Regions from separate parts of the Halomonas sp. LS-001 genome, predicted to be linked through region 3. Evidence: predicted binding sites of a transcription regulator. Region 3 holds the regulator's gene; each other region holds the start of a gene.
The links. Region 3 encodes FNR, which switches genes on or off when oxygen is low (the NO sensors DNR and NnrR bind a similar motif). Its sites were predicted from a motif close to TTGATNTANATCAA; they were not measured.
Positions count from the first base shown of each region.

Region 1: a site for FNR is predicted at 4,251-4,264, ahead of ACU6TU_RS10165 (OmpW/AlkL family protein). Genes of this name have one in related genera too.
Region 2: a site for FNR is predicted at 1,760-1,773, ahead of ACU6TU_RS07250 (cytochrome-c peroxidase). Genes of this name have one in related genera too.

Region 1 covers NZ_CM129816.1:2,242,111-2,252,983, reverse strand. The annotation lists gene ACU6TU_RS10190 (hypothetical protein) at 1-207, opposite strand, end outside; gene rimK (30S ribosomal protein S6--L-glutamate ligase) at 296-1,204, opposite strand; gene ACU6TU_RS10180 (ATP-dependent zinc protease family protein) at 1,246-1,686, opposite strand; gene ACU6TU_RS10175 (DUF3549 family protein) at 1,697-2,743, opposite strand; gene ACU6TU_RS10170 (YqcC family protein) at 3,117-3,449, shown strand; gene ACU6TU_RS10165 (OmpW/AlkL family protein) at 3,521-4,159, opposite strand; gene putA (bifunctional proline dehydrogenase/L-glutamate gamma-semialdehyde dehydrogenase PutA) at 4,381-7,572, opposite strand; gene ACU6TU_RS10155 (helix-turn-helix domain-containing protein) at 7,726-8,556, opposite strand; gene ACU6TU_RS10150 (hypothetical protein) at 8,580-8,939, opposite strand; gene guaD (guanine deaminase) at 9,166-10,491, opposite strand; gene hrpB (ATP-dependent helicase HrpB) at 10,534-10,873, shown strand, end outside.
Region 2 covers NZ_CM129816.1:1,618,070-1,628,942, forward strand. The annotation lists gene ACU6TU_RS07245 (calcium/sodium antiporter) at 1-543, shown strand, start outside; gene ACU6TU_RS07250 (cytochrome-c peroxidase) at 653-1,630, opposite strand; rRNA gene ACU6TU_RS07255 (16S ribosomal RNA) at 2,408-3,940, shown strand; rRNA gene ACU6TU_RS07260 (23S ribosomal RNA) at 4,301-7,191, shown strand; rRNA gene rrf (5S ribosomal RNA) at 7,357-7,472, shown strand; gene ACU6TU_RS07270 (CBS domain-containing protein) at 7,547-7,966, opposite strand; gene ACU6TU_RS07275 (YqaE/Pmp3 family membrane protein) at 8,108-8,692, shown strand; gene ACU6TU_RS07280 (EamA family transporter) at 8,771-9,640, shown strand; gene ACU6TU_RS07285 (NAD(+) kinase) at 9,728-10,657, shown strand; gene ACU6TU_RS07290 (metallophosphoesterase) at 10,660-10,873, shown strand, end outside.
Region 3 covers NZ_CM129816.1:3,128,529-3,139,401, reverse strand. The annotation lists gene ACU6TU_RS14100 (hypothetical protein) at 1-278, opposite strand, end outside; gene ACU6TU_RS14095 (sodium:solute symporter family protein) at 462-2,258, opposite strand; gene ACU6TU_RS14090 (DUF4212 domain-containing protein) at 2,265-2,525, opposite strand; gene ACU6TU_RS14085 (DUF294 nucleotidyltransferase-like domain-containing protein) at 3,423-5,240, shown strand; gene ACU6TU_RS14080 (DNA polymerase III subunit epsilon) at 5,237-5,899, shown strand; gene ttcA (tRNA 2-thiocytidine(32) synthetase TtcA) at 6,100-7,056, shown strand; gene fnr (fumarate/nitrate reduction transcriptional regulator Fnr) at 7,387-8,133, opposite strand; gene hemN (oxygen-independent coproporphyrinogen III oxidase) at 8,197-9,624, opposite strand; gene ACU6TU_RS14060 (sulfite exporter TauE/SafE family protein) at 9,753-10,439, opposite strand; gene ccoS (cbb3-type cytochrome oxidase assembly protein CcoS) at 10,446-10,691, opposite strand; gene ACU6TU_RS14050 (heavy metal translocating P-type ATPase) at 10,688-10,873, opposite strand, start outside.

The DNA of each region.
Region 1 (10,873 bases), 890 kb from region 3:
ATCTGCATCACGTGGCAGCATTTTCAGATGCGTACGGGCGAGCTGCTGAAGCTCGCCCATTTTTTGCAGGCGATTTTCGTAATAGGGTTTTAGCGTATCACGCAGCGATGGACGCAGGCGTTCTATATTATCCTGAAAATAATCAATGCTATCTGCCAGCGCTTCCAGAACGCTGTCCATCGCCACTTGGCGATTATCGAGAAACATGAGCGTCTACCTCCTTCGGTGACGCAGATTGTCGCCGTGGTAGCCTTTTTTTGCCACCCCTTTCATGGATTAATTTTGTTTTCAGGCCTTAACCTTTTGGCTTGGGTGGTGTTTTGCGCGGTGTAATGGCGTTTTTCTCGATATGCTCAATAATTAATCCGGCAATATCTTTTCCTGTCGCTGTCTCGATCCCCTGCAAACCAGGTGACGAGTTAACTTCCATAATCACAGGACCATGATTTGAGCGAAGCAGGTCAACCCCTGCCACACGGAGCCCCATGGCTTTTGCCGCACGGATAGCTGTCGAGCGTTCTTCCGGTGTGATACGGATCACGCTTGCGCTACCACCACGGTGAAGGTTGGAACGAAATTCGCCTTCAGCCGCCTGACGCTTCATTGAAGCAACGACCTTATCGCCAATCACCAAACAGCGAATATCCGCGCCTTTGGCTTCCTTGATGTATTCCTGGGCCATGATGTTGGCTTTCATGCCCATAAAGGCCTGGATCACTGATTCAGCGGCCTGGTTGGTCTCTGCCAGTACCACACCGATCCCCTGAGTCCCTTCGAGAAGTTTGATGACCAGAGGAGCGCCTTTCACCATGGTAATCAGGTCAGGGATGTCATCCGGCGAATGGGCAAACCCGGTAATAGGTAACCCAAGCCCTTTACGTGAAAGCAACTGCAGTGAGCGAAGCTTATCGCGTGAACGTGTAATCGCGACCGAATCGTTGAGTACATAGGTATTCATCATTTCGAACTGGCGAAGTACCGCGCAGCCATAAAACGTCACTGAAGAGCCAATACGTGGAATCACCGCATCAAAAGACTCAATCTCTTCACCTTTATAGTGAATAGACGGGTGATGTGAGGCAATGCTCATGTAACAGCGCAAGGTGTCAACGACGCGAGCCGAGTGCCCACGTGCTTCAGCGGCTTCAACAAGACGACGGGTTGAGTACAGGTTGCGATTACGCGATAACAGGGCAATATGCATTGAAAGCTCCCTTGCGGATAAGTGTAGGGTTGCGCAGTAAGTTAAGGTTCACCATGCAGGAAGGCGGCACCGGGGGCTATCAGTAAACGCCGCATCGCCCGTCGCCCTAACAGCATCGGATGGCGCATATTGCTACGATCAGTCAAGGTAAGCTCAATAGGAAAATTGAGATCGCCCAACTGAATGGGAGTACGGATGACATACCGCCATTCGCTATGACCATTCGAGCTGGTGACACGGCGACGATCATGTAAATGTGCCTTGAGCTTGTGAGGAGGAGAATCTGGCCCACCGCTGTGCGTGATAAAGCTAACCCACAGCTGGCCGTGCTCATCTTCAGAGGTTTCTATGTCTTCGGCATGCAAGGCCGATGTACGTGCACCTGTATCGGCTTTACAACACAAGTGCAGATCCAAATCGGGCAGAGTGACCATTTCGCGACGGCCAATTACTGCTTTTGCCTGGTAAGGTAATTCTTTCATATTTCCCTCTTCAGTCATCGGCCTTTGCTGTTGACGAGGTTAATGCGGCTAAACGTTGTTGCAATGTTGAGCCATCCTGAGCCTCTTTAAGCGACATTATGATGGGTAGCCGCAAACGGGGAATTAACGCTAAGTCACGGATTACCGCTGTAAAGTCGGTGCGTGGATCTTCTGCCAGACGGTTAAGAAAAAGTGGTAACCGCTCACTGTGTTCCAGATGCTTCCAGCCGCGCCCGGCAATGGCCGCCAGTGTATCAGGCCCGCAAGTAGCCGTATCGCTCAATCGCTGTTGATACCACTGTCCTACTTGCTCTTCAGAGGTACTGCCTACCGCACGGATACAGGCGCAAAGTGTTTCCAGGTCACCTTGTTGTGAGGCTTGCTCGCCTCGCTCAATCAAGGCTTGTGCCAAAGCATGATCAAGCGCCAGATGCTCCAGGCAATAGGCAACGGCATGCAGCATTTCGGCAGGCATGTCGGGTAGTATCGCGGTTAACTGAGCCGACTGGTCAGTGTCCATGCGAACGACGAAATCTGCAATTCCCTGAAGGCCTAGCGCCTGCCAGTCAATCGTTATCTGTTGGCTGACGTACGCCTCAACCGGCTCAAAATGCTGGCTGGCCGACAAGCCCAGATGCCGGGTTGCCATAGCGTTAAACATTGCCTGGAAGGGTGTGGGTGGCGTGAAGGAGAGGGGATTGTCCTGCATCAGATGCTCAATGTCTTCAGTGTTCCCGGTGTCGACGTTGCGCGCATTTTGCCCTAGCGTTTCCAGTAAGCGTTGCAAAAATGCATCGCGTTGTCCGGCCGACAGGTAACCCTGTTCGTCAAGTGGGAACGCCAGAAACCAGATGGCAGGTTCGGGCATGTTGCCCAAGCGAAAGAGGATGCCTAGGCGAGCTTGTCCCTGCCAGGGTTCTGGCCAGGGAGCCTGCTGCTTCTCGAAGGCGACAAGTGTTTCTTGCTGGCACGCTGTGACATGGCGCCCCATATGAAAAAGACACACCTCGGCACCACTGCGTTCAAAAAAATCGTTAAGCGTTGTAATCGGTTGCATAACATCCTTCCGCATTTCAGGCGAGCACTTTACCTTGCCATGAGCTGCGTGTCAGCTAACGAGTTAAAAAGTGTGGCGAGGGCATTCAATCGGTATGGTTAAAATTTAAACAGTGTCAGCATTGGCCCATGGTGAAAGCCTTTGCGCCACCTTTCCATAGGTTATCCACAGTCTCTTGCAAGGTTTCTGTGTACGCGTTCACAGCGCGGCGGTTGATAGAAAACTGTCCATACAGATCGGCTATAAAAACCGGTCAACACAAAGGCATTGGTAAGTGACATTGATACATGACGTTGTTGCATGACGGTGGAACATAAAGAAAGACATAGGGATAATGCCCTGCAACACGTTACAGATTAAATGAGGTAAACAGATGACAGTCCATCAGCCATTATCCGAGGCGCTCGACGAACTCGAATCAACGTTAAAAATGTCGCATTTATGGCAGGTTGAAACCCCAACAGAAGAGGCTTTCAATAGTCAGCAGCCGTTTTGTGTCGACACCATGTCAATGCCACAGTGGCTGCGCTTTGTGTTTATTGGCCGCCTGCAGGCATTAGTGGATGCGCGTGGCGCAATGCCTGCCAAGTGCGACGTTGCGCCTGCTGTTGAGGTTTATCTGCAGCAGGCGCAGGTTTCCTCCAGCGATCAGCGGCGGATTATGCAAGCCGTTGAGCGGATCGATGATCTGGTAACGCGTAATTAAGCCGGAATCCATACGGAAAAAAGCCCGCCATGGACGGATCCAGGCGGGCTTATACAATCAATGCGGCTCAATCAGAAGCGGTAGCTAAGGCCACCCATGACCACAAGCGGGTCAATGGAGACGGAACCGGCACTTGCGCCGGCAACTGTGGCGTCGGTATCGATATCGATGTACCAGGCAGCAGCGTTCAGCGCCCAGTTTTCATCAATAATCAGGTCAAGTCCCACTTGACCCGCCGCGCCCCAGGAATCGTCCAGGTCGAGGCTGACGCCTTCGATATCGACGGATTCATCATCGAAAATAGTGTAGTTCAGACCGGCGCCCACGTAAGGTTGAACGCGTGACTCAGTGCCGCCCAGGGGGTAATACTGAACCGTCAGGGTCGGCGGTAAATGCTTGGTCGACGCAATGTTGCTGCCATTGAGTGCAATATCATGTTCAAACGGCAGGGCTGCCAGCAGTTCAACGCCGATGTTATCGTGGAACCGGTAGCCCAGAGTGAATGCAAACTGGCTTTCGTCATCGACATTGACATCCAGCGCACCAAGAGCGGTATCCAGCGTGCCGTTATCGTTTTTGGGGTCAACATTAGCGGCACCAAAGCGCGTAAAGAAATCTCCCTGACCATAAGCCATGACCTGAGTGCTGACAGTCATCGCGGTTGCCGCAATACCGACAGTGATAAGAGCGGACAGAGTAAGTTTGCGCATGGAAGTAACTCCTGGTGTGGGTCAATTAATTATCTTCGGGTAATCATTCTGTGTATGTCGATCAGTGTACTGGGCCTTTAGCGGTAGGTTATTGATCCAGCGCAATAGTTGCGCCGTTGTTGATAAGCTGCCAAGCAAAAAAAATGGCCACCCTTAAAGGTGGCCATAGGTCGTTAATGATGGTGACTGCCTGTCATAAAGAGCGGGTTATGATGGTGGGCTTATTCATCATCCAGTGCCAGTAGTGACGCATTCCCTCCAAGAGCAGCGGTATTATTGGTCACGGTTTTTTCGCTCGCAAACTGGTACAGGTAGTGAGGGCCGCCAGCTTTCGGGCCAGTCCCTGACAGCCCTTGACCGCCAAACGGCTGAACACCGACCACAGCACCAATGATGTTGCGGTTGATATAGACGTTGCCAACCCGCATACGACGGGCAATATCCGCTGCAAAGGACTCGTTGCGGCTATGAACACCAAAAGTCAGCCCGTAACCGCGTGCATTGATTTCATCAATCACCTTGTCGAGCTGGTTGGCCTTATAACGCACGATATGCAGAATGGGGCCAAACTGTTCACGGCTCAGGCTGTCAATGCTGTCGATGTTGAAAGCGACCGGCGCAATAAAGGTACCGTTCTGTGTCGGCTCGCTGGCCATTGGCGTCTCGGCGATCAGGCGTCCTTCGTTTTTAAGCGCATCGATATGCGCTTGCAGTCCCGCTCGCGCATCGTCGTCAATCACTGGGCCAACATCCGTTCCCAATTGACGCGGGTCGCCCACCTGCAGCTCATTCATGGCGCCTTTCAGGATGCTGATTACCCGGTCGGCGACATCTTCCTGCAGGTAAAGCACACGCAACGCCGAGCAGCGTTGGCCAGCACTCTGGAAAGCGGATTGAATGACATCAACGACGACCTGTTCTGGAAGTGCGGTGGAATCGACGATCATGGCGTTCATGCCGCCGGTTTCTGCAATCAGTGCCGGCAGAGGGGCGTTTTCACGTGCGGCAAGGGCGCGGTTGATGATTTGTGCGGTGTCCGTGCCGCCAGTGAAAACAACGCCGGTAATGCGCGGGTCGGATGTCAGAACGCTACCTACCGTAGGGCCATCGCCAGGCAGTAACTGGACGACATCACGGGGCATGCCTGCCTCGTAAAGCAGCTCAATCACCCGGTGAGCGACAATGGACGTCTGTTCGGCCGGTTTGGCCAGCACCGTGTTGCCAGCCACTGCCGCAGCAACGACCTGCCCACAGAAAATGGCGACCGGGAAGTTCCACGGGCTGATGGCAGCAAATACGCCACGTCCACTCATGACCAGGTGGTTCGACTCACCGGTCGGGCCTGGCAGCTCAGTCGCTTTACCAAAGCCTTCCTCAGCACGCATGGCGTAGTAGTAGCAGAAGTCCACGGCTTCGCGGATTTCATCCACGCCGTCGGTTAGCAGTTTGCCGCCTTCCCGTGAACATAGCGTCATCAGCTCAGCCATGTTGTCTTCCATCAACTCACCCAGGCGACGCAGAATGGCAGCGCGTTTCTCAACAGGCGTCGTATCCCAGCGGGGGAAGGCTGCCCAGGCAGCATCCAGTGCTTTGGTGGTCTGCTCTTTGGTTGACCATTGCACCTTGCCTAACGTTTTCGTGCGGTCAAACGGGCTGGTGACGGTATGTGTATTGGCGTTGTCATCCGCGACGTCAAAAGCTAACTGCGGTTTGGCGTGATAGGTTTTATCCATGAACGTATCCATCTTCTCCATCAACGGGAAGAAGTGGCTACGGATATTCAGGTTGACCCCACGCGAGTTGCGGCGTTTTTCGCCGTAAATATCGCTGGGGAGTGGGATGCGCTTATTCGCCAGTGAGTCATACTGACGTAATGTTTCGACAGGGTGCTGGCAGAGAGACTCAACCGGCACATCCGGATCAACAAGTTGATGCACAAATGATGAGTTAGCCCCGTTTTCCAGCAGGCGACGCACCAGGTAAGGAAGCAGGTCCTTGTGCGCGCCAACGGGTGCATAAATGCGGCAATAAGTGCCTTTGGGGGCTCTGGCTAACGCGGCATCATAGAGCGCTTCCCCCATGCCGTGCAGGCGCTGGAACTCAAAGGGGCGATCATTGGTGTTGGCCAGCTCAAGGATGGCAGAAACCGTGTGCGCATTGTGCGTGGCAAACTGCGGGAAAATGCGCCCCTTGGTGTCATTGGACAGCAGAAACTGACTACACGCCAGGTAAGCGACATCGGTCGCCGCCTTGCGGGTAAAGACAGGATATCCTTCAACGCCGAGCTGCTGGGATTCCTTGATTTCAGTATCCCAATAAGCGCCTTTTACCAGCCGCAATGGAATTTCATCGCCCTGTTGCTCTGCTAACCGGTTGATATAGTGCAGAACCGGCAGGGCGCGTTTTGCGTAAGCTTGCACGACCAGGCCAAAATGTCCCCAGCCTTTGACAGCATCGCTTTCGTAGATAGCACGAAAGACTTCCAGAGACAGTTCAAGACGGTCGACTTCTTCCGCATCAATGGTCACGGCGACACCCAAGGCCCGCGCTTTGGTGACCAGTTTGATAACGGTGTCTACCAGTTCGGTCAGTACCTGTTCACGACGACCGAATTCATAGCGTGGGTGTAACGCTGACAGTTTTATGGAAACTGACGGTGACGGCGTTTTGTTACTCAGATTTTTGCAGGTTTTGCCGACCTGCTCGATGGCGTGAGCGTAATCATCGAAATAGCGCTTGGCATCTTCTTGCGCGCGCGCTGCTTCGCCCAGCATATCGTAAGAGTAGGTATAGCCCTTATTGAATAATGGCTTGGAGCGTTTAAGGGCTTCATTAATATCGCGCCCCAGCACGAACTGCTTGCCCATGACTTTCATGGCTTCGACCATCGCGCGCCGAATCACAGGCTCACCCAGCCGGTTCACCATGCGGTTGATAAAGTGGGCGGGTTGCCCTTCCCTGGGGTGGTCGAGTTTTAATACCCGGCCTGTCATCAAAAGGCCCCATGTCGAGGCGTTTACCATCCAGGATTCGCTTTTTCCCAAGTGTGCCTGCCAGTCAGCAGGGCCGAGTTTGTCTTCAATCAGGGCATCGGCCGTGTCTTTGTCAGGTATGCGCAGCATGGCTTCTGCCAGGCACATCAGCATCAGGCCTTCATGGGTGTCCAGGCTGTACTGCTGAAGTAATTCGTCAATGGTATCAACCGCCGTATCCATTTTACGCACGTCGCGCACGAGGGCGGCAGTGTCCGCTTCAATGCGAGCAAAGTCATCACGGTCTGCATTCAGCAGCTTGATCAATTCGTTGACAAACGCTTCCTCGTCAACGACGTAATGATCACTGACACGCGTCAATAATGTATCAAGATCAGTCTGCCAAGTGGCAGGGTCACGCAGTTTCTTAGCATTGAGCATTGAAGCCCCCAAAAGTCAGAACAGGAACGAATGGGTAATAAGGGCGGTGTGCCCAAAATTGACAATTGAATGTAGAGTGCCAGGCGGTAATGTGTGTGTTTAAAGCATGGCAAAACATGTCAATTTCGTGGCAAGCGCGCCCGATGTTCGACTTTAGTAGGGCGTTTTATGAGCGATGGACGCTGGAGAAGGGGTTGATGTGGAAGAGGTGGCTGGCATCTCAGGGCGATGTTGGCGTAGCTGGCGAGGAGACATACCAAAGCTGCTTTTGAAGGCATGAGACAGGGTGCTCTGGTTGGCGAAGCCGGTTTGAACCGCGATATCCGCCAGTGGCAAGCGGCTTTGCATAATCAGCTGACGGGCGGCGCTTAAGCGCTGGCGGCGCACATATTGCCAGGGAGACAGCCCCGTCTGAATACGGAAACGCTCTGAAAAGTGCGCTTCGCTCAGGCAGGCAAGCTTGGCGAGGTCAGCCACGCGTAACTCATCAGCCAGGTGATGGCGGATGTAACGATTAATCAGGCGAAGGTTGAGTCGCCCGCTGTGTTCACGTGGGGTATCGCCTAAACGCGCTTTCAGAGAGCCAAGTAAGGTGCCAGCCAGACGGTCGTGCTGAAAGGTGTCGGTGTCATCGACGTTATGGGCAATTTCACTTTCCACAAAAGCAAGATAATGACGCAGTGCATTATCCAGCGAGAAAAAGCGCGGCGCATCAAACAGGGCAACGAGCTCACGCTGCTCCCCGGAGAGGGCGGGCGCGTCTTCAGGTAGATCCAGAATCAGTTGGCGGTTTCTGGCATTGCCGGAATAATAGTGCTCATGATTGGCAGGCACGATGCAGCCAGAAAAAGGATTGATAAGACCTCCCAGCCCCTCAATCTCAAATTCAGCAGTACCGCACATGGTAATCACGATCTGGTGAAAATCATGTGAATGATGATGCGTTACAGCGTCTAGTGGTAACTGACGAATCTTGCTGGGCATGATGCTGTCCTCATGCGGGCATCTTAGGTTTGGCGCAGCGCAGTATGGGCGGCAAGGTGGTCACGCAACGCTTTAAGCTCCATCTGGCCTTCTTTGTCCAGCAGTGGTTTGCCTTGAGCCACTTGCCAATGTCGCCCGTGCTGATCCATCAGGTGGCTGGCGCGTCGGCGAACGCCATCCAGGTATTCATTATGCCGAATGGGGTAACCAATAATAGCATTCCACTCGGTTTCACTAATCTGGCTCATCAGGGCTTTATCAAACAGTATCAGCATGTCTTGTGGTTCCGTCCGATAACGCGGTGTTCTTGAGGTGAGAAGAATGGCTAACACACCACCGATTATCAGTACACAAACACCAAAGACAAGTAGATAAAGTGCCATAAACTGCTCCCAGAAGAAGGTGTTCAGTATACGCTCGCCACATCGGCAGAGAAAAATCGAGATAGTGGCGAACTTTTTGCTGACACGCTGTCATATAAATAGCAAGTCAACGCAACGACATCAGTCGTTAACAGTGTTGATGAGTATGTTGCAATAGCTTCATGTTTTCGATCCCTTGCTTATGCTGCTCACTGAGCAGCATTTTTTTTGCATGAAAATTAATTGTCTAGCTATCACGTTGGGTGGCTGGGCAGTGACGTTTGCCTGCCACCCAGGTCTCATGAATGGCGCGTTCATCTCCCAGAATCATCAATGCAAACAGCCGCTCAGCGAGCGTTGAACAGCGTTGGACGCGCCGTGAAAGAAGCGTGTTGGAACATGGGTCCACAATAATGAAATCAGCTTCTTTACCTGCTTCCAGCTGACCCACGTAGTTCGCTAACGACAACGCTTTTGCATTACCGAGAGTAAGGCCATAAAACCCTTGCCAGGCGGTTAGTGGCTGCCCGCGTAGTTGACCAACCTGATAGGCCGCTTTGAGCGTACTGAACCCGCAAAGATCAGTACCCGCACCAATGTCGCTGGCATAGGTAAATGCCATCCCTGTATCAATCGCCGCCTTTCGATCAAAAAGACCACTGCCGAGGAACAGGTTTGATGAGGGGCAGAAAGCGATATTAGCGCCGTGAGCGGCCAGTCGCTTTCGCATACCATTATCCAGATGAATGCCATGGGCGAAGGTACTACGCGGCCCAACCAGGCCGGCCTGTTCGTACACGTTCAGGTAATCATGGCTCTCAGGAAACAGCGTTGCTACCCAATCAACCTCTTGGGTGTTTTCTGCTAGATGCGTCTGTAGCCAGAGACTAGGATCATTGCGTAGCATGCCGCCCGCTGCCTCTAGCTGCTGCCGGGTTGAAGTGGGCGCAAAGCGTGGCGTGACGCTATATCCCAATCGATCTTTGCCATGCCAGTCAGCGATCAGCCGCTCACTGTCCTGAATGCCGGTTTTGCCATCAAGCAGCGCCTCCGGCGCGTGACGGTCCATTAATACCTTGCCTCCCAGCATGCGCAGCTGGCGTTGTTGGCAGGCACTGAAAAACGCGTCCATTGAACCGGCATGACTGGATCCGAATACCTGAGCGGTGGTGGTTCCCGCGCTCAACAGGGCATCCAGGAAGGCGTCCGAAATAGCATGTGCGTAGTCAGGGTCATTAAAGCGGCATTCTTCAGGGAAGGTGTATTCGTTCAGCCAGTCCAGAAGTTGGCGACCATAAGACGCTACAATATCAAGCTGCGCATAGTGAACATGCGTGTCGATGAATCCCGGCATGATCAGTTTGTCTGGATAATGCTGCACGCGTAAATGCGGGGGTAAGTCAGGCTGCAGGGCGGTGAAATCACCGACCCGGTAAATTTTGCCGTTCCTGATCCACAGTACGCCGTCATGATGATGGGTCACGCTACCCGGGTTAGGGGTGGTCTCCTCGCCTGGGTCGGCATTAAAACTGAGTAATTCACCACGAATCACGATTTCATTGGTGTCTTTCATGTTGCTCCACAATGGCAGAACGATCATTTCAATGAGTATTGTATGCGAATGAACTATACAGGTGAGCTGCCTGTCGATGCACATCTGACGGATATTGCTGCAACACTTTCCAAACACTCAAGTCTGGTGCTGGTGGCCCAGCCCGGCGCTGGTAAAACCACACGTGTTCCCTTGTCACTGCTCCAGCAACCCTGGGTGAATCTGCAGAAAATTCTATTGCTGGAACCTCGCCGGGTTGCCGCCCGATTGGCGGCAGCATTTATGGCTCAGCAGTTGGGGGAGCAGGTCGGTGAAACCGTGGGTTATCGTATGCGGGGTGAAACCTGTTGCGGTCCTGCCACCCGCCTTGAAGTTGTTACGCAGGGCGTACTGACGCGCATGC
Region 2 (10,873 bases), 1.5 Mb from region 3:
TCGCGTAAAAGCCAGGATGATGCCATTGTCGAAGAAGTGGCCGCGACATTAGAAAGTCATCCCATGTCGCGTGGCAAGGCCCTGATGTGGACGCTGATAGGACTGATGCTTTTGATTGTCAGCTCCCGCCTGCTTGTCTGGGGCGCGGTAGATATTGCCGTTACGTTTGGCGTAAGTGACTTGATCATTGGCTTAACCGTTGTTGCCATTGGTACTTCTCTGCCTGAGCTAGCTTCATCTATTAGTGCCTTACGCCGTAAAGAGCACGAGATGGTGTTGGGTAACGTGGTGGGTTCCAATCTGTTCAATACACTGGGAGTTGTCGGTCTGGCGGGGGTGATTCGCCCGATTGAGGCGGGCAATGACGTGTTGACTCGTGATTGGCCGGTGATGCTGGTGATGACGTTGTTGATGATGGCATTTGCATTTTCCTGGCGCGGTCGTTCGCGTCGGATTAACCGTTGGGAAGGTGGGTTTCTGCTATTGATGTTTGTTGGTTATACCCTGTATATGGTTTCACTTGTGCTTGGTAGTCGTCCGTGACTTTATGTTACGACGATAAAACGCTGCCAGTGCATGAGTGCTGGCAGCCTGATCTTAAGCTTTGTTTATTTAGGCACGATGGTGAGCGTGGACCACTTAAACGTTATCATTAAGGTAAAGCGGGAACTTCGAAGCCAGGCATTTCCCCTGTCAATGTATGTAAGAAAGCAGTGATGCCATCGATGGTCTGCTGCTCAAATTCACGTCCCAGCATTTCCTTGCCCATGATCGCAACGGCTTCTTCTAGCGTTTCTGTGGCGCCGTTGTTCATATAAGGGTAAGTCACTGCAACGTTGCGTAAGGTGGGTGTTCTGAAACGGTATTTGTCGCTTTCTTCACCGGTCACGATGAAACGGCCTAAATCCTTGGAACCAGGTACCTGGATGGCGTGAAATTGACTATCTGTCAACGCGGGGCCGCGATGACATGCAATGCAACCATTGTCGACAAAAGCCACCATACCGTCTTTGGCTTGATCGCTGATGGCTTTGTTATCACCATGCAAATAACGGTCAAATGTTGAATTTGGTGTGTTTAGTGTCCGCTGAAAAGTTGCCATTGCGTGCGCCAGATTGTCTGCATTAATCGGCTCTTCATCATCCGGGAAAGCGGCTGCAAATTTTTGTTGATACAGATCAAACTCGGTCAACCGCTCCAATGCCGCATCAAGGTCCATAGCCATTTCGACATCTGCCTCAATCGGACCCAGGGCTTGACCTTCAAGATCTGGCTCGCGGCCATCCCAGAACTGGGAGCCCAAAAAACCACTATTAAGTACGGTGGGTGTGTTGCGCTCCCCAATTTGACCATCGTGCCCCGTAGCGCGAGGAATCCTGTCTGCCCACCCCAATGCCGGGTTATGGCAAGTAGCGCAGCTAATTACGCCACTTGAAGAAATACGCGGTTCAAAAAACAGCATATTTCCCAGTTCAATTTTTTCAGGCGTCATGGAATTGTCAGCTGGGATAGGCGGTAAATACGGCAGTGCTTCAAAGCGATCTTTATAATTTTGCAGGTCGTCTGCCACCAGCATGCCGCTGGATATCATGGCAGCTGCTGTTGCCATCACAGATAAGGTTTTTTTCATTTTGATGTCCCCCTTGCGTCAATCCCTCTCGGATGAGAGGTACTTAGCTAGCGAGGCTAGCCTTAACTCACAGTAAGGTTTAACTGTTGTTAAAAATCAATCAGGTGATGAGTCAGGTAAAGCCTGATGTTGAGCCAGATCATGAGTTCAGGTTTTTTTGATAAATCTGCTTGATTATCGATGGTGTTTACTAGGGTCTGTTGACGTTTCATCACGAACCGCGTTGCTGCATCAAAATGTGCCAGACAAGGCGCGGAACGCCGTTAAGGGTGGTTCCCTTCTCAAGTTTCGCAACGCAGTATGGTGCATTTTGAAGCGCAACCCGAAGGGCTGGGTCAGTTTTTATCCGCTGCGGCGTTAGTCGTCGTTCATTTGGAGTTACCAAACGTCTCTCCTCCTGCCTTGCCCCGAATAAAAACTGACACCAGCGCGGCCGTGAATGAAACGTCAACAGACCCTAACGTATTAGTAAGTGTGTGTTGTGGATGATGCCACCTATACAGTGCTGCCATTGAAAACATAAGAAGGGGGGGTTGACCCAGGCAAAAAAACTGGTAGGATACGCATCCATTGAACGGCAGCAGTCACGCAGTTCAAGCTCTTTAATAATTTGATCAGGTAATTCATGTGGGCGCTTGCCGATGAGGGTGATAAATCACCAAATATCAAGGTAAGCGGTCATGACAATGTAAATTGAAATGAATTCGTTTAAACCTTGAGCCAAGTTTGATTCGCTTTTGTTGCTCTAGAGTGACAAGTAAGAATCACAATGATTTTAAACTGAAGAGTTTGATCATGGCTCAGATTGAACGCTGGCGGCAGGCCTAACACATGCAAGTCGAGCGGTAACAGATCTAGCTTGCTAGATGCTGACGAGCGGCGGACGGGTGAGTAATGCATAGGAATCTACCCGGTAGTGGGGGATAACCTGGGGAAACTCAGGCTAATACCGCATACGTCCTACGGGAGAAAGGGGGCTTTGGCTCCCGCTATCGGATGAGCCTATGCCGGATTAGCTGGTTGGTGAGGTAATGGCTCACCAAGGCGACGATCCGTAGCTGGTCTGAGAGGATGATCAGCCACATCGGGACTGAGACACGGCCCGAACTCCTACGGGAGGCAGCAGTGGGGAATATTGGACAATGGGGGCAACCCTGATCCAGCCATGCCGCGTGTGTGAAGAAGGCCCTCGGGTTGTAAAGCACTTTCAGCGAGGAAGAACGCCTGTCGGTTAATACCCGGCAGGAAAGACATCACTCGCAGAAGAAGCACCGGCTAACTCCGTGCCAGCAGCCGCGGTAATACGGAGGGTGCAAGCGTTAATCGGAATTACTGGGCGTAAAGCGCGCGTAGGTGGCTTGATAAGCCGGTTGTGAAAGCCCCGGGCTCAACCTGGGAACGGCATCCGGAACTGTCAAGCTAGAGTGCAGGAGAGGAAGGTAGAATTCCCGGTGTAGCGGTGAAATGCGTAGAGATCGGGAGGAATACCAGTGGCGAAGGCGGCCTTCTGGACTGACACTGACACTGAGGTGCGAAAGCGTGGGTAGCAAACAGGATTAGATACCCTGGTAGTCCACGCCGTAAACGATGTCGACCAGCCGTTGGGTGCCTAGCGCACTTTGTGGCGAAGTTAACGCGATAAGTCGACCGCCTGGGGAGTACGGCCGCAAGGTTAAAACTCAAATGAATTGACGGGGGCCCGCACAAGCGGTGGAGCATGTGGTTTAATTCGATGCAACGCGAAGAACCTTACCTACTCTTGACATCTACAGAAGCCGGAAGAGATTCTGGTGTGCCTTCGGGAACTGTAAGACAGGTGCTGCATGGCTGTCGTCAGCTCGTGTTGTGAAATGTTGGGTTAAGTCCCGTAACGAGCGCAACCCTTGTCCTTATTTGCCAGCACGTAAAGGTGGGAACTCTAAGGAGACTGCCGGTGACAAACCGGAGGAAGGTGGGGACGACGTCAAGTCATCATGGCCCTTACGAGTAGGGCTACACACGTGCTACAATGGCCGGTACAAAGGGTTGCCAACTCGCGAGAGTGAGCGAATCCCTTAAAGCCGGTCTCAGTCCGGATCGGAGTCTGCAACTCGACTCCGTGAAGTCGGAATCGCTAGTAATCGTGAATCAGAATGTCACGGTGAATACGTTCCCGGGCCTTGTACACACCGCCCGTCACACCATGGGAGTGGACTGCACCAGAAGTGGTTAGCCTAACGCAAGAGGGCGATCACCACGGTGTGGTTCATGACTGGGGTGAAGTCGTAACAAGGTAGCCGTAGGGGAACCTGCGGCTGGATCACCTCCTTAAACGATGCATTATCCTCGCGGTAAGCGCTCACAATGAATTACCTGATCAGATAGCTGTTGATACGCAGTGATAAGCGATTTCTTCATATTGAAAAAAGAGAAAAGACCTTTTTTAAAGACTTTTCTTTTTCTTTTTAACGTGAAAAAGCATTCGTTTATCACTGCTTATGGCAGTCGCTCTTTAACAATATATCAAGCTGATAAGGTTCTTTTAAGAACGCGATCCATCACCGTCTTTATGACGCTGTTGTGGATCACGAACGTGAAAGAACCATGTACGTAATAAATTGTTATGTGATACGTCTCAAGCGTATCCGGCAATCGTTGTCATTGCGAACCCCAGACTCCTTCGGGTTATAGGGTCAAGCAATGAAGCGCACACGGTGGATGCCTAGGCAGCCAGAGGCGATGAAAGACGTGGAAGCCTGCGATAAGGCTCGGCGAGGTGGCAAACAACCTGTGACCCGGGCATTTCTGAATGGGGAAACCCACTCATCACAAGATGAGTATCCTGCACTGAATCCATAGGTGACAGGAGGCGAACCAGGGGAACTGAAACATCTAAGTACCCTGAGGAAAAGAAATCAACCGAGATTCCCCTAGTAGCGGCGAGCGAACGGGGACCAGCCCTTAAGCATGTGACTGATTAGGCGAATGCGCTGGGAAGCGCGGCCATAGCGGGTGATAGCCCCGTAGTCGAAAATCTGATCATGTGAAATCGAGTAGGTCGGGGCACGAGAAACCTTGACTGAAGACGGGGGGACCATCCTCCAAGGCTAAATACTCCTGGCTGACCGATAGTGAACCAGTACCGTGAGGGAAAGGCGAAAAGAACCCCGGAGAGGGGAGTGAAATAGACCCTGAAACCGTGTGCGTACAAGCAGTCGGAGCGGACTTGTTCCGTGACGGCGTACCTTTTGTATAATGGGTCAGCGACTTATATTCTGTGGCGAGGTTAACCGTATAGGGGAGCCGTAGCGAAAGCGAGTCTTAACTGGGCGCACCAGTCGCAGGGTATAGACCCGAAACCGAGCGATCTATCCATGAGCAGGGTGAAGATTGAGTAACATCAATTGGAGGCCCGAACCAGGATCTGTTGAAAAAGATTTGGATGACTTGTGGATCGGAGTGAAAGGCTAATCAAGCTCGGAGATAGCTGGTTCTCCTCGAAAGCTATTTAGGTAGCGCCTCATGTAGCACCACCGGGGGTAGAGCACTGTTTCGGCTAGGGGGTCATCCCGACTTACCAACCCGAGGCAAACTCCGAATACCGGTGAGTGACGCGTGGGAGACACACAGCGGGTGCTAACGTCCGTTGTGAAAAGGGAAACAACCCAGACCGTCAGCTAAGGTCCCGAAATCCTGATTAAGTGGGAAACGATGTGGGAAGGCTCAGACAGCTAGGAGGTTGGCTTAGAAGCAGCCATCCTTTAAAGAAAGCGTAATAGCTCACTAGTCGAGTCGGCCTGCGCGGAAGATGTAACGGGGCTAAATCAGGTACCGAAGCTACGGGTTCATCCTCTGGATGAGCGGTAGAGGAGCGTCGTGTAAGCCAATGAAGGTGGATTGAGAAGTCTGCTGGAGGTATCACGAGTGCGAATGCTGACATGAGTAACGATAAAGGGCGTGAAAAACGCCCTCGCCGGAAGACCAAGGGTTTCTGTTCGACGCTAATCGGAGCAGAGTGAGTCGGCCCCTAAGGCGAGGCCGAAAGGCGTAGTCGATGGGAAACGGGTCAATATTCCCGTACCGGACATGATTGCGATGGGGGGACGGAGAAGGCTAGGTGAGCCAGGCGTTGGTTGTCCTGGTGAAAGTGAGTAGGCTTGTGTCCCAGGTAAATCCGGGAGACTTCAAGGCCGAGACACGAAACGAACTGACCACGGTCAGGAAGTCATTGATGCCACGCTTCCAGGAAAAGCCTCTAAGCTTCAGATCATGTGCGACCGTACCCCAAACCGACACAGGTGGTCAGGGAGAGAATCCCAAGGCGCTTGAGAGAACTCGGGTGAAGGAACTAGGCAAAATGGTGCCGTAACTTCGGGAGAAGGCACGCCGGCGTAGGGTGAAGAGACTTGCTCTCCTAGCCCGAACCGGTCGAAGATACCAGGTGGCTGCAACTGTTTAGTAAAAACACAGCACTCTGCTAACGCGCAAGCGGACGTATAGGGTGTGACGCCTGCCCGGTGCCGGAAGGTTAAGTGATGGTGTTATCTTCGGAGAAGCTCTTGATCGAAGCCCCGGTAAACGGCGGCCGTAACTATAACGGTCCTAAGGTAGCGAAATTCCTTGTCGGGTAAGTTCCGACCTGCACGAATGGCGTAATGATGGCCACGCTGTCTCCACCCGAGACTCAGTGAAATTGAAATCGCCGTGAAGATGCGGTGTACCCGCGGCTAGACGGAAAGACCCCGTGAACCTTTACTATAGCTTCACACTGGACGCTGATGTTGCCTGTGTAGGATAGCTGGGAGGCTTGGAAACCCGGACGCCAGTTCGGGCGGAGCCAACCTTGAAATACCAGCCTGGCATCATTGGCGTTCTCACTCAGGTCCGTTATCCGGATCGAGGACAGTGTGTGGTGGGTAGTTTGACTGGGGCGGTCTCCTCCCAAAGAGTAACGGAGGAGCACGAAGGTACCCTCAGCACGGTCGGACATCGTGCAATGAGTGCAAGAGCATAAGGGTGCTTGACTGCGAGACAGACACGTCGAGCAGGTGCGAAAGCAGGTTCTAGTGATCCGGTGGTTCTGTATGGAAGGGCCATCGCTCAACGGATAAAAGGTACTCCGGGGATAACAGGCTGATACCGCCCAAGAGTTCACATCGACGGCGGTGTTTGGCACCTCGATGTCGGCTCATCACATCCTGGGGCTGAAGTCGGTCCCAAGGGTATGGCTGTTCGCCATTTAAAGTGGTACGCGAGCTGGGTTTAGAACGTCGTGAGACAGTTCGGTCCCTATCTGCCGTGGGCGTTGGATGTTTGAGAAGGGCTGCTCCTAGTACGAGAGGACCGGAGTGGACGCACCTCTGGTGTTCCGGTTGTCACGCCAGTGGCATTGCCGGGTAGCTAAGTGCGGACGGGATAACCGCTGAAAGCATCTAAGCGGGAAGCCCCCTTCAAGATGAGACATCCCTGAGGCCTAGAGCCTCCTGAAGGGCCCAGCGAGACCAGCTGGTTGATAGGCACGGTGTGGAAGCGCTGCAAGGCGTTGAGCTAACGTGTACTAATGGCCCGTGAGGCTTGACCCTATAACACCCAAGGGGTCTGGTCGCAGTGATAACGATGCTCGAAAGAGCAAAGCCGGATACGCAAGAGACGATCACAGTGCATAAGTAAAAGCGCGGACAATTTAAGAACACGTACAGCGCAGGTCATCAATAGCCTGCGCATCAGCTTGATATAGACCAGTTACGCCTGACGACCATAGCGAGCGGGAACCACCTGATCCCTTGCCGAACTCAGCAGTGAAACCGCTTAGCGCCGATGGTAGTGTGGGGTCTCCCCATGCGAGAGTAGGTCATCGTCAGGCACTTATACCGCAAAAAACCCAGCCATCCGGCTGGGTTTTTTGTTTTTGGGGTAGAGTAGAGGATAATTTGCTATTCAGTGACGACGAATTTCTAACAATGCAATAAGAATATCGCGGCGCGTTACCACACCCACAAGTCGGTTTTGTTCAACGACAGGGTAAATTTTAGGTTTGGCTCCCAACATTTCCTGGGCAAGATCCGTAATGCTTTTATTAGGTGTCACGCTGAGCACATCGTTTCTCATTAACTCATTGACCAGCGGTGCCTCACCATCATTGTAAATACTATCAAGCACTTGACCCAAAACATCCTGCTCGGAAATAAAGCCTATCAGCCGGTCGGCCGAATCGACCACGGGAGCACCAGGCAAGCGGTGTAAGGCCAGACCCTGAGCTAAGGTGGTAATTGAAGCATTTGGTGAAACGCGATAACAGTCACGGGACATGATATCTCTTACAGTATCAGGTACTTTGTTAGTGGCCTTGCTACCCATATTTGTGCTCCTTATCGCTTAACACAAAGGTGATGGCTGATTGAATCGTACAAAAAAAGGTGGATACATACTTAATATAGATGATCATTCCAAAGCTTCGAATCGAGTTTTCAACGGTTAATTTTTAACAGGAGCTCTCAAATGGATGCACGTGAATACTTGAGCCGTCAAGGGGTTGGCCTGGATAAAGACCCGGACAAGCCAAATACGCTCGAAGAAAAAGCCTGGGACCGGGCCAGAGGTTCAGGACAGCAGCGCCCAAAGTCTGGCACTCCTCATGACTGGGAAGAGTGGGAGCGCTATCATGGCGATCTGGCCAGTGAAGCGGATACGCTTGAGCAGAAAATTGATAAAGATGCCCATCGGGAAACAGTAGAAAAAGACAAGCCGCAGAAAAAGAGTGTTTCCGCGACACACGACGCGCCATCAGAAGCAAAAACGACTCACGAAAGCGTAAGCTATTTCGATCCAACGGATGCCGGTAATGCCAGTGTTGAATCAGCGCGTGATGATTCTTTTAGCGACGAAATACTACCTCCTTTTCCTCGCATGTCTGGTCAGCTAAAAGCGGCATATATTGCCCTTGCTTTTTTGTTGCCACCTTTAGCCGTGGGCCTCGCTGGCGGCAATGCTCGGCGTGTGGGAATCACTTGCCTGTTAACAGTATTGCTCTGGCTCCCTGGGGTCATTTATGCCGTTCGCTGGCTACTAAACCGTAAACCTTGATTTTATTTTCGGTTAACACTTTTGATTGCTGATGATTTGCGTATAATTTGTAAACTCTAAAATCTTAAAGGGTTTACTATGGCTTATCTTATCGGTGTAACGGTGTTATGGGCGTTTTCATTTTCATTGATCGGTGTTTATATTGCCGGTCAGGTAGATAGCTACCTTGCGGTGCTAATCAGGATCGCACTGGCCACATTGGTATTTCTTCCCTTTCTGCGCCCCAGCCTGATTTCAGTACGGCAGCGTTTTATTCTGGCAGGGTTGGGCGCCGTCCAACTGGGCGTCATGTACATCTTTTTTTATCAGTCCTTCCTGCTGCTTTCCGTGCCGGAAGTGTTGCTGTTCACTATCTTCACGCCTTTATACATCGCATTGCTGGATGACCTTCTATTTGGTCGTTTTACTCCCTTCTATCTTGTCATTGCCTTACTGGCAGTATTAGGAGCGGCAGTGATTCGTTACGATGGTATCGATAGCGGCTTCTGGTTGGGCTTCCTAGTGGTACAAGGTGCCAATCTGTGCTTCGCTTTAGGGCAGGTAGGTTATCGTCGTCTTTCTGCTGAGTTGCCGGACTCTCTTCCGTGGCACAATGTCTTTGGATGGTTTTTCATAGGTGCCTTAGGCGTATCAATTCCGGTTTTCCTGCTGTTAGGCAACCCATCAGCACTACCAACAACCGGTATTCAGTGGGGCGTATTGGCGTGGCTTGGCCTGATTGCATCAGGTGGCGGTTACTTTGCATGGAATCTTGGCGCTGCCAAGGTTGATGCAGGTACCTTGGCGGTCATGAATAATGCGCTGATTCCGGCTGGGTTGTTGGTGAACCTGCTGATATGGAATCGTGATGCGGACCTCAGTCGTTTACTGCTCGGCGCATTGATTATGGGATTTTCTCTGTGGCTTAACCATTGGTGGCTAGGGCGTCGAGCATTGCAGTCTGTTTGAGGGTTTTTATGTATGAAAACACCGGCTTGATTTGCTTGCGGACGTCAGGCTAGACATAATGAGGCACTATGTTAATGAGCCTGATTCATGCCACAGACATCTTTATCTGCCACTGCTGCTATTAACGCGGATGATCATCAACCCTTTTCTACCATAGGGTTGATTGGTCGTTTGGGAAGCGACAAGGTCACCGATTCGCTAACCAGGCTAGTGCATTATCTTACGTCGCATCATTATAACGTCGTTGTTGAAGACCGGACTGCTACGGTTATTCCACATCACGGTCAGACTGAAGCGAGTCGTCGAGCATTAGGCGAACTGTGTGACCTGGTTATCGTGGTAGGAGGTGATGGAAGCCTGCTGGGAGCGGCACGCTCTTTATGCAAAACAGGCACGCTGATTCTAGGGGTGAATCGCGGACGGCTGGGTTTTTTAACGGATATTTCTCCCGATGAGTTAGAGCAACGCGTTGGCGAAGTACTGTCAGGGCATTATGAGGTAGAAGAGCGTTTTCTGCTGGATGCCGAGCTATATCGTAACGGCGTAGTGGTAGGAGCTGGTGAAGCTCTCAATGAAGTGGTGGTTCATCCCGGTAAAGCGGTACGCATGATTGAGTTTGAACTTTTCATTGATGGCCAGTTTGTGTATAGCCAGCGTAGTGACGGCTTAATTGTTGCGACCCCAACAGGGTCCACTGCCTATGCATTGTCCGGCGGTGGGCCCATTATGCATCCTAAACTGGATGTCATTACTTTAGTGCCCATGTTTCCCCACACCTTATCCAGCCGACCCATTGTGGTTGATGCGGCCAGCGAGATTCGCATTCATATAGGCGAGACCAATCAAACCTATCCCCATATCAGCTGTGATGGTCAGACAAGAGCGGTATCCAAGCCGGATGATGTCCTAGTTATTACGCGTAAACCGCAGCGTGTGCAGTTGGTGCATCCTATCGGGCATAATTTTTATAGTGTTCTGCGCAGTAAGCTCGGTTGGAGCCATCGGCTAGGAGATTGATAATGCAGGGATTCGATCTGATAGGCGATGTTCATGGTTGCGGTGCCACCTTAGTTGCGCTGCTAAAGAAGATGGGATACCGGGAAAAAAAGGGGGTTTATTGCCATCCGCATCGCAAAGTTATTTTTCTGGGTGATCTGATTGATCGAGGGCCAAGAATTCGTCTTGCGGTACTAACGGCGCGTCGAATGGTGGAGGCGGGTGAGGCGTTTATCG
Region 3 (10,873 bases):
ACGGTGAATTTGGTCGTCATCGGGAAAGCAAAGGTCCACGGGCGCCAGACGGCGCTGCTGGTCTGGCTGGAGACAACCTCAGCCGCTTCCGGGAGTTGCTGCTGTTTGTGATCAAACCAGGTGTATTCCGTATAGACCTGATAACCCAGCATGCCCAGGCCAGCAAAGACAGGAATGATCCACTTGGGGAGACGTTTACCACTTAACGTGCGGAGAAAGAGGCCAATCCCTGCGGCGGCAAGTCCGGCAAACACGGCGGCGATTAAATGCCAAATCATGATAGGGCGATCCTTGAATTGAGAGGCGTTGGGCGTTTGCTAGGCCATTATGCCAAAACATTGAGTTGCCTGGGCTTTCTAAACGGCATCGGGCCTCCCAGAGGGAAGCCCGATTCGAGATCAATCCGAGCGTTATGCGTGCACCACGCCCGGTATTGATGGTGACGGGGTCACTAGTATGAATCAGTGATCCACTGCACCGCCAGCCCCTTTCGGATAGCGAACGCTTTCCACCAGGTCCTGGATTTCTTGCGGAGGTTCTTCAGTGGCGTTAGCCACAATGAAGGCCACGGCGAAGTTGAGCATTGCACCGATCGCACCGAAGGACAGTGGTGAGATACCAAAGATCCAGTTATCCGGTGTATTGGGCAGCATGTTGGTTTCCGGAATGAAGAACCAGCCCAGGTAAGTGAAGATATACACAAGGGTGGCAATCAGACCGGTGAGCATGCCCGCCACAGCGCCTTTATTGTTGATGCGCTTGGAGAAGATACCCATCATCAGTGCCGGGAACAGCGATGCCCCTGCGATACCGAAGGCTAGGGCGACCGTCTGCGCAGCAAACCCGGGTGGGTTGAGACCCAGATAGGTAGCCAACAGGATGGCACCCCCCATGGAAATACGCGCTGCCAACATCTCGCCTTTCTCACTGATATTCGGATTGATCATGGTTTTGATCAAATCGTGACTGATCGCCGACGAAATGGCCAACAACAGCCCCGCTGCTGTGGACAATGCTGCGGCAATACCCCCCGCTGCGATCAAACCGATGACCCAGGCAGGCAAGTTGGCAATTTCAGGGTTGGCGAGTACCAGAATGTCATTATTGACGGTCAGCTCGTTACCGTTCCAACCGCGTTCCTGTGCTGTTGCAGCGAAGTCTTCGTTACCTTCGTTGTAGATCTGCACGCGGCCATCGTTATTCTTGTCTTCAAACGCGATCAGTCCTGTTTCTTCCCAGGTGCGAATCCACTGAGGGCGTTCTTCGTAGACAAGGGCATCAGCCGCTGCGGCGTCATAGTCTTCCACCTGACCTGCCATTGCCGGATAGACAGTGGTCGCCAGGTTCAGGCGCGCCATGGAACCCACCGCAGGCGCAGTGAGGTAAAGCAGGGCGATGAACACCAATGCCCAACCGGCTGACCAGCGTGCATCAGCGACCTTGGGAACCGTGAAGAAGCGAATGATAACGTGGGGCAGGCCTGCGGTACCGACCATCAACGACAGGGTGAACAGCACCATGTTGAGCTTGTTATCCACATCCGCCGTATAGTCACGGAAGCCAAGTGCATTGACAACATCATCCAGTTTAGTCAGCAGCGGGATACCGGACTCAGTATGGGTGCTGAACATGCCGAACATCGGAATCGGGTTGCCCGTCAGCTGCATGGCGATAAACACCGCCGGAATGGTGTAGGCAATAATCAGTACGATGTACTGGGCAACCTGGGTATACGTAATGCCTTTCATGCCGCCGAAAACGGCGTAAAGGAAGACAATCAGCGCGGCAATCCAGATACCCCAGGTATTGGAGACTTCAAGGAAACGCGAGAAGGCAACGCCCGCACCGGTCATCTGACCGATAACATAGGTCACCGACGCGACAATCAGACAGATAACCGCGACGAGACGTGCGGTACGGCTGTAGAAACGGTCGCCGATAAAGTCAGGCACCGTGAACTTGCCGAACTTGCGCAGGTAAGGGGCCAGCAACATCGCCAGAATGACGTAGCCACCGGTCCACCCCATCAGGAAGGTAGAGTTGGCGTAGCCGCCAGAGGCAAGAAGGCCTGCCATGGAAATAAACGAAGCAGCTGACATCCAGTCAGCGGCGGTTGCCATGCCGTTGGTAATCGGGTGAACACCACCACCAGCGACATAGAAATCTTTTGTTGAGCCGGCACGAGCCCATATCGCGATGCCGATATAAAGGGCGAATGAGGCGCCAACAAACAGAAGGTTAATAGCAAACTGACTCATAATGGCTTACTCCCCCAGGCCATATTTTTCGTCGAGCTTGTTCATCTTCCAGGCATAGAAGAAGATCAGCACGATGAAAGTAAGAATAGAACCTTGCTGGGCGAACCAGAAGCCAAGATCCGTCCCTCCTACCGGAATCCCCGCCAACAGCGGGCGAAACAGGATGGCGCAGCCATATGAAACGAAAGCCCAGACAACGAGACATCCTATGATGGTACGGACGTTCGCTTTCCAGTATTCAGCAGCATTAGATTTATCGTCTGCCATAGTGTTGCTCTCCACTTGTGATTTTTAGGCTTGGAAAGTTAACCCTTAGTGTTAGACCCATCAGGGCAATCGCACGCTTGGGTGTCACTCAACGTGATATCTAACCTTACTGATTTTCCGGAAAACGCTGACCAGTTATACGCTGTTGTTCGTCGTTAGCGGGAAAATCAGGTTGTTTTATCATGTGACGTTAGTAATGAAGAAAGTGGGTAACGTGCGATCACCCTGAGTGACTCGCTAAGCATAGTGGGCAAAAATGCATGAAAATAAATCCCATACTTTGGTATCAAAGAAAGTATAGCTTCCGTTAGTTTTTTTTAAAACGTTGATTTTTTTATATTTTATTGTGTTTTTTGGCGTTTTTAGAGGAGGTTTTCAGGCTATAGGACAATAGTCTAGAAAGCCGAAGAAGGCCGCTTTTGACGTCTTTTAGAGCGGTTGGTAGCTCGATTAAGTGTTTTCCTGAATCTGAGCATGGGCTTTTTTGAGAACTTTTTTAAGAACTTTGTTGAAAGCTCTGTTGGTCTGCTTGAGCTACCCTTAAGTGTCAGGTGGGATGGCGGGTAATACTTTGGTTTTATTAGTCGTGGTGTTATTAACTTTGGTATGATTAACTTTAGTTTTATCCACTTAAGGATTAATACTTTGTGTTAATTGATACGTGTTTCTTTGGGGTTTTTAACAATTCTTTGGCTGCAACGAAAGGCGCATAGAGTAAGGTATAACTCCGATAGACTTGCTTATAAGACCCTAAAGTCGGTATACCCATAGTCAACAGGCCCTGGAAGAAAAAGTGGTGATGTATGTCAACCAATACTGGCGTTGATGATGGTTTAACAGGCGTTTGGCCTGATGCCTTCAGTGACGTTTCATACGCCAACCAATGAGGTGGCCCACATGGTCGAAGTGGATCTGACACAACCCCCGTTTACGATGCTGGATGAGGCCGGGCGTGACCATGTGCGCAGAGGTTTGGACATGGCGTATTACGACCGTGGGGAAACCATTCTGGAAATGGGGCAGACGGGCGAGTATGTGTTTCTGATTCACAAGGGGGAAGTGGCGGAAGTGGATCCTACGCTACCTTCTTCGACGTCGCGGATCGGTCATTACACCGCAGGTGATCTGTTTGGTGCGATCAGTATTCTGAATGGTAAAAGTCGTTACCGTTTTACGGCTGAGCAGGAGTGTCTGTGTTACCTCTTACCGAAAGGCCTGTTTCAGCAACTGTGTCGCGACTACCCTGACTTTGGCGACTTCTTTCGCCAGACGTTGGCGCACAAAGCGCGCCTGCTGACAGAAAAGCGTGCCGAAGGTGGCGTCACTATGGCCGGGTTCATGTTGGCGCAGGCAAAGGAGTGTATGCGCGAACCGGTGATGATGCAGGCAGATACCGATATTACCGACGCCGTTAAACAGCTTAATGATCGCCATGCGGATAGCGTGCTGGTGATGCATGATGGCAAACCCGGTATGGTGACCAAAACCGATCTGCTCAATGCCCTGGTCATGGATGGGCTGCCCCAGAGCAGTCCAGTGGTGGATATTGCGCACTTTTCGCTGGTGACCGTTGCCCCGGCTCAGTACCTGTTTGAAGCCCTGGTATTAATGACACGCCATAAAGTTTCCCGAGTGGTGGTCATGGAAGGTGACGCGGTTAAAGGCGTCGTTGAGCTGACCGACGTGCTGAGCTACTTCTCAAGTCGCAGTTATGTGGTCAGCCTTCAAGTGGAACAGGCCAATGACCTGGAAACGCTGGCGGCCGCCAGTCAGCGCACGCCTGAGCTGGTTAACGCCCTGATGGCTCAGGGTGTAAAACTGCGTTTCGCCATGGACTTGCTGGCCGCCTTGAATGGGCGGATTATCAGCAAGGCGTGGCAGTTCACGATAGATGAGCGTTTTCATGGGGATAGCTGTCTGATGGTGATGGGCAGCGAAGGGCGCGGCGAACAGATCCTGAAAACCGATCAGGATAATGGCCTGATTCTGGATGATGCGCTCGAATGGCCGCATGTCAGTGACGACATGCAGCGCCTGACCGAGACGCTGATCAAACTGGGGTACCCGCCTTGCCCTGGCAACATCATGGTTTCCAATCCTGAGTGGGTGGGCACGGTGAGCCAATGGCGACGGCGGATTGCAAAGTGGGTCGATGCGCGTGATGGCGATAGCCTGATGAAACTGGCCATCATGCTGGATGCCCATGCGGTAGCAGGTAACCCGGCCCTGCTTGATCAGGTGCGCGATACCCTGTTTGATCTTGGCACCCGGGATGAGTTGTTACTTTCCTACTTTGCCCGCACGGCGCTGCGGTTTTCCACTCCCTTGACCCTGTTTGGCTCCCTTAAGAAGCCCCAACACGGAATTGATATAAAAAAAGGCGGGATTTTTCCTATTGTACATGGGGTGCGCACTATGGCGTTGGAGCGCCGGATTCTTGCCACCTCGACCCTTGAGCGTCTTGATGCGTTGGTGGAAGACGGCCGCTTGAAGCGCCGTTTTGCTGATGATCTGGGGGAGGCGTTGGCACTGTTTACTGAATTACGCCTGAAACAGCAACTCGATGAAGAAACATCGAATGACAGCAAACGTTCAGACCGCGTGGTGGTGCAGGAGCTTTCGTCGCTTGAGAGAGATTTACTGCGTGAAGCGTTACACATCGTCAAGGATTTCAAACAGCGTCTTTCGCATCGTTATCATCTGGAGTATTCGTGAGCAGCATGGCACTGATTGACCGCCACGTGAGCTTATTCAATGGCTCGCTGCGTACCTTGCTGCGCCGGGAAAGTGATCGCCGCCGTCATATCCATTCCCCCTTTCATTGGCTGTTTCAGCCCTATATGGGAGAGGAAATGGTTGCCTTAGCCTGCCATCAAGGGGCGGGCGGTGTGGTAACGCTCGCTATTTTACCGTTTACGCCTCAGCGGTTGAAAATCAGCGAAGCGCAGGTCGTGACGTTGTTACCTGCGGCTGACGCCGACAGAGACACCTCTCACAGCACAGCGACGCAGCGTCAGCATGGCTTGCTGCACTCGCCACAAACGTCATTGATTCGTGATGCAAGCAGTCTAGAAACTCTGGTTTGTGCATTGGGAAATCGTCCTTTGCTGGGATGGTCTCTGCCAGAGCAGTTAACTGTTTTCAACAAAGCATTGCGTAAGCATCTAGGCTTTACCTTGCCCAATGCGCAGATAGATCTTGCCCATCACTATCAGCGCATGCTGCGCCGCCGCCAGCCCCATCTTGAAGCGCCCAAACAACTGAGTACGGCGGCAAGACACTGGAAAATTCCCTTGTCAGACCTCAACAGCGTACTGGATCAAGCGATGGCAAGTGCACTGCTCTATCTTAAATTACAGCGTCTGACACAGTAGAGCTGGCGTTAGAGCTGGCGTCGGCTGGATCTGCGCTGAAATGCCTCCACACCTGGATAAGACCGCCCGAATATAACGATTCGTTGTCTTGTTGTGTGTTTTTCAGCCTCAGCAGTCGTTAAAATAAGCTGTTAGAATGCACCGTTTGAAAAGCTGCCGACTTCCTCTCTGCTGCACTACGACTGTTTGGGCCCGTGTTTATGTCAACGTCTACGTCTCTATCATCAGCCACACCATTTGTTGATCACTTCGACCCGGTGAAGACCCCACTGTCTGACTCACAGGCAGATAAGACGCATCCATCGGGTGTCAGCGTGGCGGATGCCCGGCAGAAGCGTGAATTCAATAAACTCCAAAAGCGCCTACGTCGCGACGTTGGTAATGCCATCATTGATTACCGGATGATTGAAGAAGGCGATAAGGTGATGGTTTGCCTGTCTGGTGGGAAAGACAGTTACACCATGCTGGAGATATTGCGCAATTTACAGCGTAATGCGCCCGTGAATTTTTCGCTCGTGGCGGTCAATCTCGACCAGAAACAGCCAGGCTTTCCTGAACATGTTCTGCCTGAGTATCTTGATCAACTGGGTGTCGATTACCACATTCTTGAACGTGACACCTATTCCGTGGTCAAGGAAAAAACGCCGGAAGGTAAGACGACCTGCGCACTGTGCTCGCGGCTACGGCGTGGTTCTCTGTATGGCTTTGCCGAGGAAATTGGCGCGACCAAGGTGGCGTTGGGGCACCATCGTGAAGATATTCTGGAAACCCTGTTTCTGAACATGTTTTTCGGCGGTACGCTTAAATCCATGCCGCCGAAGCTATTGTCTGATGACGGCAAGAATATCGTGATCCGGCCATTGGCTTACTGCAAAGAAGCCGATATTGCCGAGTTCGCCCGCCTGATGGAATTTCCGATCATTCCCTGCAACCTGTGTGGCTCCCAACCCAATATGCAGCGCCAGACAGTCAAGGCAATGCTTGCTGAATGGGATAAAAAACACCCGGGGCGGCTGGAAAGCATGTTCAAGGCGGTGACTAACGTTGCGCCTTCGCAGCTGGCTGACCGGCAGCTGTTCGACTTCGAGGGTCTGGAAGCCAGGCAGGCTGACATGATGGCCGACCGTATCCGCACCGTTAACCTTGATGGCGCTTAATATCGGTAGCTGAGTCAGTAGCCGGGCCTGGAGGCTGATGGTGAAAACAGCGCTGCATTGGTATTAGGGTCTGTTGACGTTTCATCACGAACCGCGTTGCTGCATCAAAATGTGCCAGACAAGGCGCGGAACGCAGGTAAGGGTGGTTCCCTTCTCAAGTTTCGCAACGCAGTATGGTGCATTTTGAAGCGCAACCCGAAGGGCTGGGTCAGTTTTTATCCGCTGCGGCGTTAGTCGTCGTTCATTTGGAGTTACCAAACGTCTCTCCTCCTGCCTTGCCCCGAATAAAAACTGACACCAGCGCGGCCGTGAATGAAACGTCAACAGACCCTAGCTTGCGTCTTCGACAGCTTCTTCTGCCAGGTTCAGCAACAGCGGCATGTCCAGGATATTAACTTCACGTCCTGAGACCGCAACGACGCCCTGGCTTTGAAAACGACTGACAATCCGACTGACCGTCTCAACCGCCAGACCCAGATAGTTGCCGATATCCGCCCGCGACATCGAAAGTCTGAAACTGTACGGTGAATAGCCACGCCGACGGAAACGGTCAGACAGCGTGATCAGAAAGGTGGCCAGGCGCTGATCGGCGGTCTTGCGCGAAAGTAGCCGCATCATGCGTCGGTCATCACGTAGTTCTTTGCTCATGCTGCGGTAAAGCTGCCCGCGCAGTTCCGGCAATTCTTCAGACAGCAGATCCAGACGGTCAAAGGGGATCTCACACACCGTGGTGGTTTCCAGTGCCACCACGCTACCCGGGTAATGTTCCTCATCAATGCCATCCAGCCCGACCAGCTCACTGGGCAGGTAGAAATTGGTTAGCTGATCGCTACCACTGCCTTCCGTAGTGAGCTGTTTAAGGCTTCCGGAACGAACGGCAAACACGCTGGTAAAGCTGTCTCCCTGACGAAACAGCGGCTCGCCTTTTTTCAACGGTGCGCGGCGACGGATGATGGCATCAAACTGACTCATATCGTCCAGCTCAAGTGCCAGTGGCAGGCACAGCGAACTCAGGCTGCATGTCTGGCAGCGTGTTTCATTCAGCCGGACCCGCTGACGACTGTTTAATTCCGGCATGTGTTACTCCGTTAAAAAATGATAATCCATTATGCGAGCAAGAGCACATCGCCGACAAGCGTGTTAAACAATCCTCGAATAGCGTTGGGTGGTATCGCCGGGCAGGTGAGCATCAAATGCCATGGCCAGGTGGCGAATCAGTAGGCGTCCGATAGGCGTGGCGCGCAAGATGCTACCTTCTTGTTCAATCAGACCGTCGCGTAGCGGACCCTGTAAACGTTCCAGTGTATCGGCGAAGTAACGCGGTGCATCAATATTCCAGCGCTTGCCAACCGCCGCCAGATCAATCTGCATGTCACACATCATGCGCTCAATGACGTCGCGGCGGATCAGGTCGTCCGTGCTTAATCGCAAGCCTTTGACAGTGGCCAGCTGGCCTTGATCAAGTGCCTGTTCGTAGCTAGCCAGATCCGTCGGGTTCTGGGCATAGACATCGTTGACGCGAGAAATCGCTGAAACGCCCAGTCCCACCAGGTCGCATTGGGCATGGCTGGAATAGCCCTGAAAGTTGCGTTGCAGCGTACCGTCACGCTGCGCAACGGCCAGGCTGTCATCGGGGCGTGCGAAGTGGTCCATGCCGATATGCACATAGCCAGCGCCGGTCAGCATATCGATCGTGGTATGCAGAATATCGAGCTTTTCTTCAGCGCTGGGTAAGTCGTTTTCATTGATGCGCCGCTGAGGGGGGAAACGCTGAGGCATATGGGCATAGTTGAACACTGACAGGCGCGCTGGATTAAGATCAATGACCTGACGCAAGGTGTCGGCAAAGCCTGCCTGGGTCTGGTGGGGTAGGCCGTAAATCAGATCCAGGTTCAGGGAGCGAAAACCTAAACGGTGTGCTTCTTCCATGAGTGTTTCGGTCAATACTCGAGGCTGGCGTCGATTAATGGCTTTTTGCACCACAGGGTCAAGGTCCTGCACGCCAAGACTGATGCGGTTAAAGCCTAGAGACTGCAGGTGGCGCAGGGTGAAGACATCGGCTTCGCGAGGGTCAATCTCAATGGCGTAGTCACGGTCTGGCGCTGATGACAGCCCAAAACGTGCATCAAGACGATCAATCACATCGCTCATCTGGCTCAGGGTTAAAAACGTGGGAGTACCGCCGCCCCAGTGCAGCTGTTCAACATTGCGCGTGGTATCAAGGTGGCGCGCCGTCAGCACCATTTCACGGTCAAGCCGGGATAGGTAAGGCTCGGCAAGTGCGGTGTTTTTCGTTGCTATCTTGTTGCAGGCGCAATAAAAGCAGATTTTTCGGCAGAAAGGGACATGCACGTAAAGCGATAACGGACGCTGGGTGGCATTACTGCGCTCTAAGGCCGCGGTAAAGTCGTCAGCTCCAAACTGGTCATGAAACGATAGAGCTGTTGGGTAGGAAGTGTAGCGTGGTCCGCTTTTGTCATAACGGCGTAACAGTTCTTCATCCCATGCGGCGTGACTTGGCGCCGCCCTGTCAGTGGTAGAAGAAGCAGCGAGATCATGAACGGCCATGAAGAGACTCCAGAACTGAGTGATGACACAGAAACAGGTCTCATCCTAACGCTCGCCAGACATGCAGTAGTTGAGCTACATCAAAGAACGTACGCAAAGAACGTGCTCAAAGAACATACTCAAAGAACTTAGCCAAAGACGATGCTGAATAGTTGCCAGAGAGCAAAAGCAATAATACTTAATGCCGCAACAGTGCGTGTAGCCGGGTGGCGAATCAAGCCGCTGAACTGGCGTGCCGCAATACCGGTAGCAAGCAACGCTGGCAGTGTGCCCAGGCCAAAAGCGCCCATCAATAACGCGCCTTTTAGCGGGTCGGCAATGGCCAGGCTCCAGGCCAGCATTGAGTAGACTAGCCCGCAGGGCAACCAACCCCATACGGCACCAAGCGCGAAAGCCTGGGGAAGTTTGACGACGGGCATCAGGCGTCTTCCATAGGGTTCAATATGCTTCCAGACGCGCCTGCCCACGGCTTCGATCCTGAGCAAGCCTTTCCACCAGTTAGCAATATACAGTGCCATCAGAATCAGCATGATGGCAGCGAATGCCTGCAGCAGTTTTCCCGCGCTGGGGGAGAGTGATAGCAGGGTGCCGAGAGCGGCGACAATGGCTCCGGCAATCATGTAGCTCAGAATGCGGCCCAGATTGTAGCTCAGTAAAAGCCCGCCGAGCCGGGCAGGCTGGCGCATGCTGGGCGGTACCGCGAAGGTGAGAGCACTCATGATGCCGCCGCACATCCCGATGCAGTGGGCACCGCCCATCAACCCGAAAATAAAGGCGGCAAACAGCGGCGGGAGTTCAAGACCGGTAGGATTCATGGTGTGTTAGCGGTCACTGTCATCAGAAGGCTTTCGGGCAGAGGCCCGTTCGGTGGCATTGCGTGCGCGTTTTTGCTGGCGGCGTTCGCGTTCTTCGGGTAACAGGTCGTTTTCATCCTCATCGAAAAGAATGCGATGAGCAGGCCCTTCCAGGTCATCGAACTGGTCATTTTTGACCGCCCAGAAAAACGCCCAGACCGCCAGCCCTAAAAGAATCAGCGATAACGGAATTAGCAGATATAAAATGCTCATGCAGATACCGGTTTAGAGATGGGCGGAGAGCTGGGCGCGGGTCGACGGCTTTTCCAGCGGCTCAGCCGTAGTGCGTTGCCTACAACGACCAGCGAGCTGAAAGACATGCCAAGCGCTGCCAGCCAGGGGGGAACCAGGCCAAACGCCGCCAAAGGCAGAGCGGTGACGTTATAGCACACTGA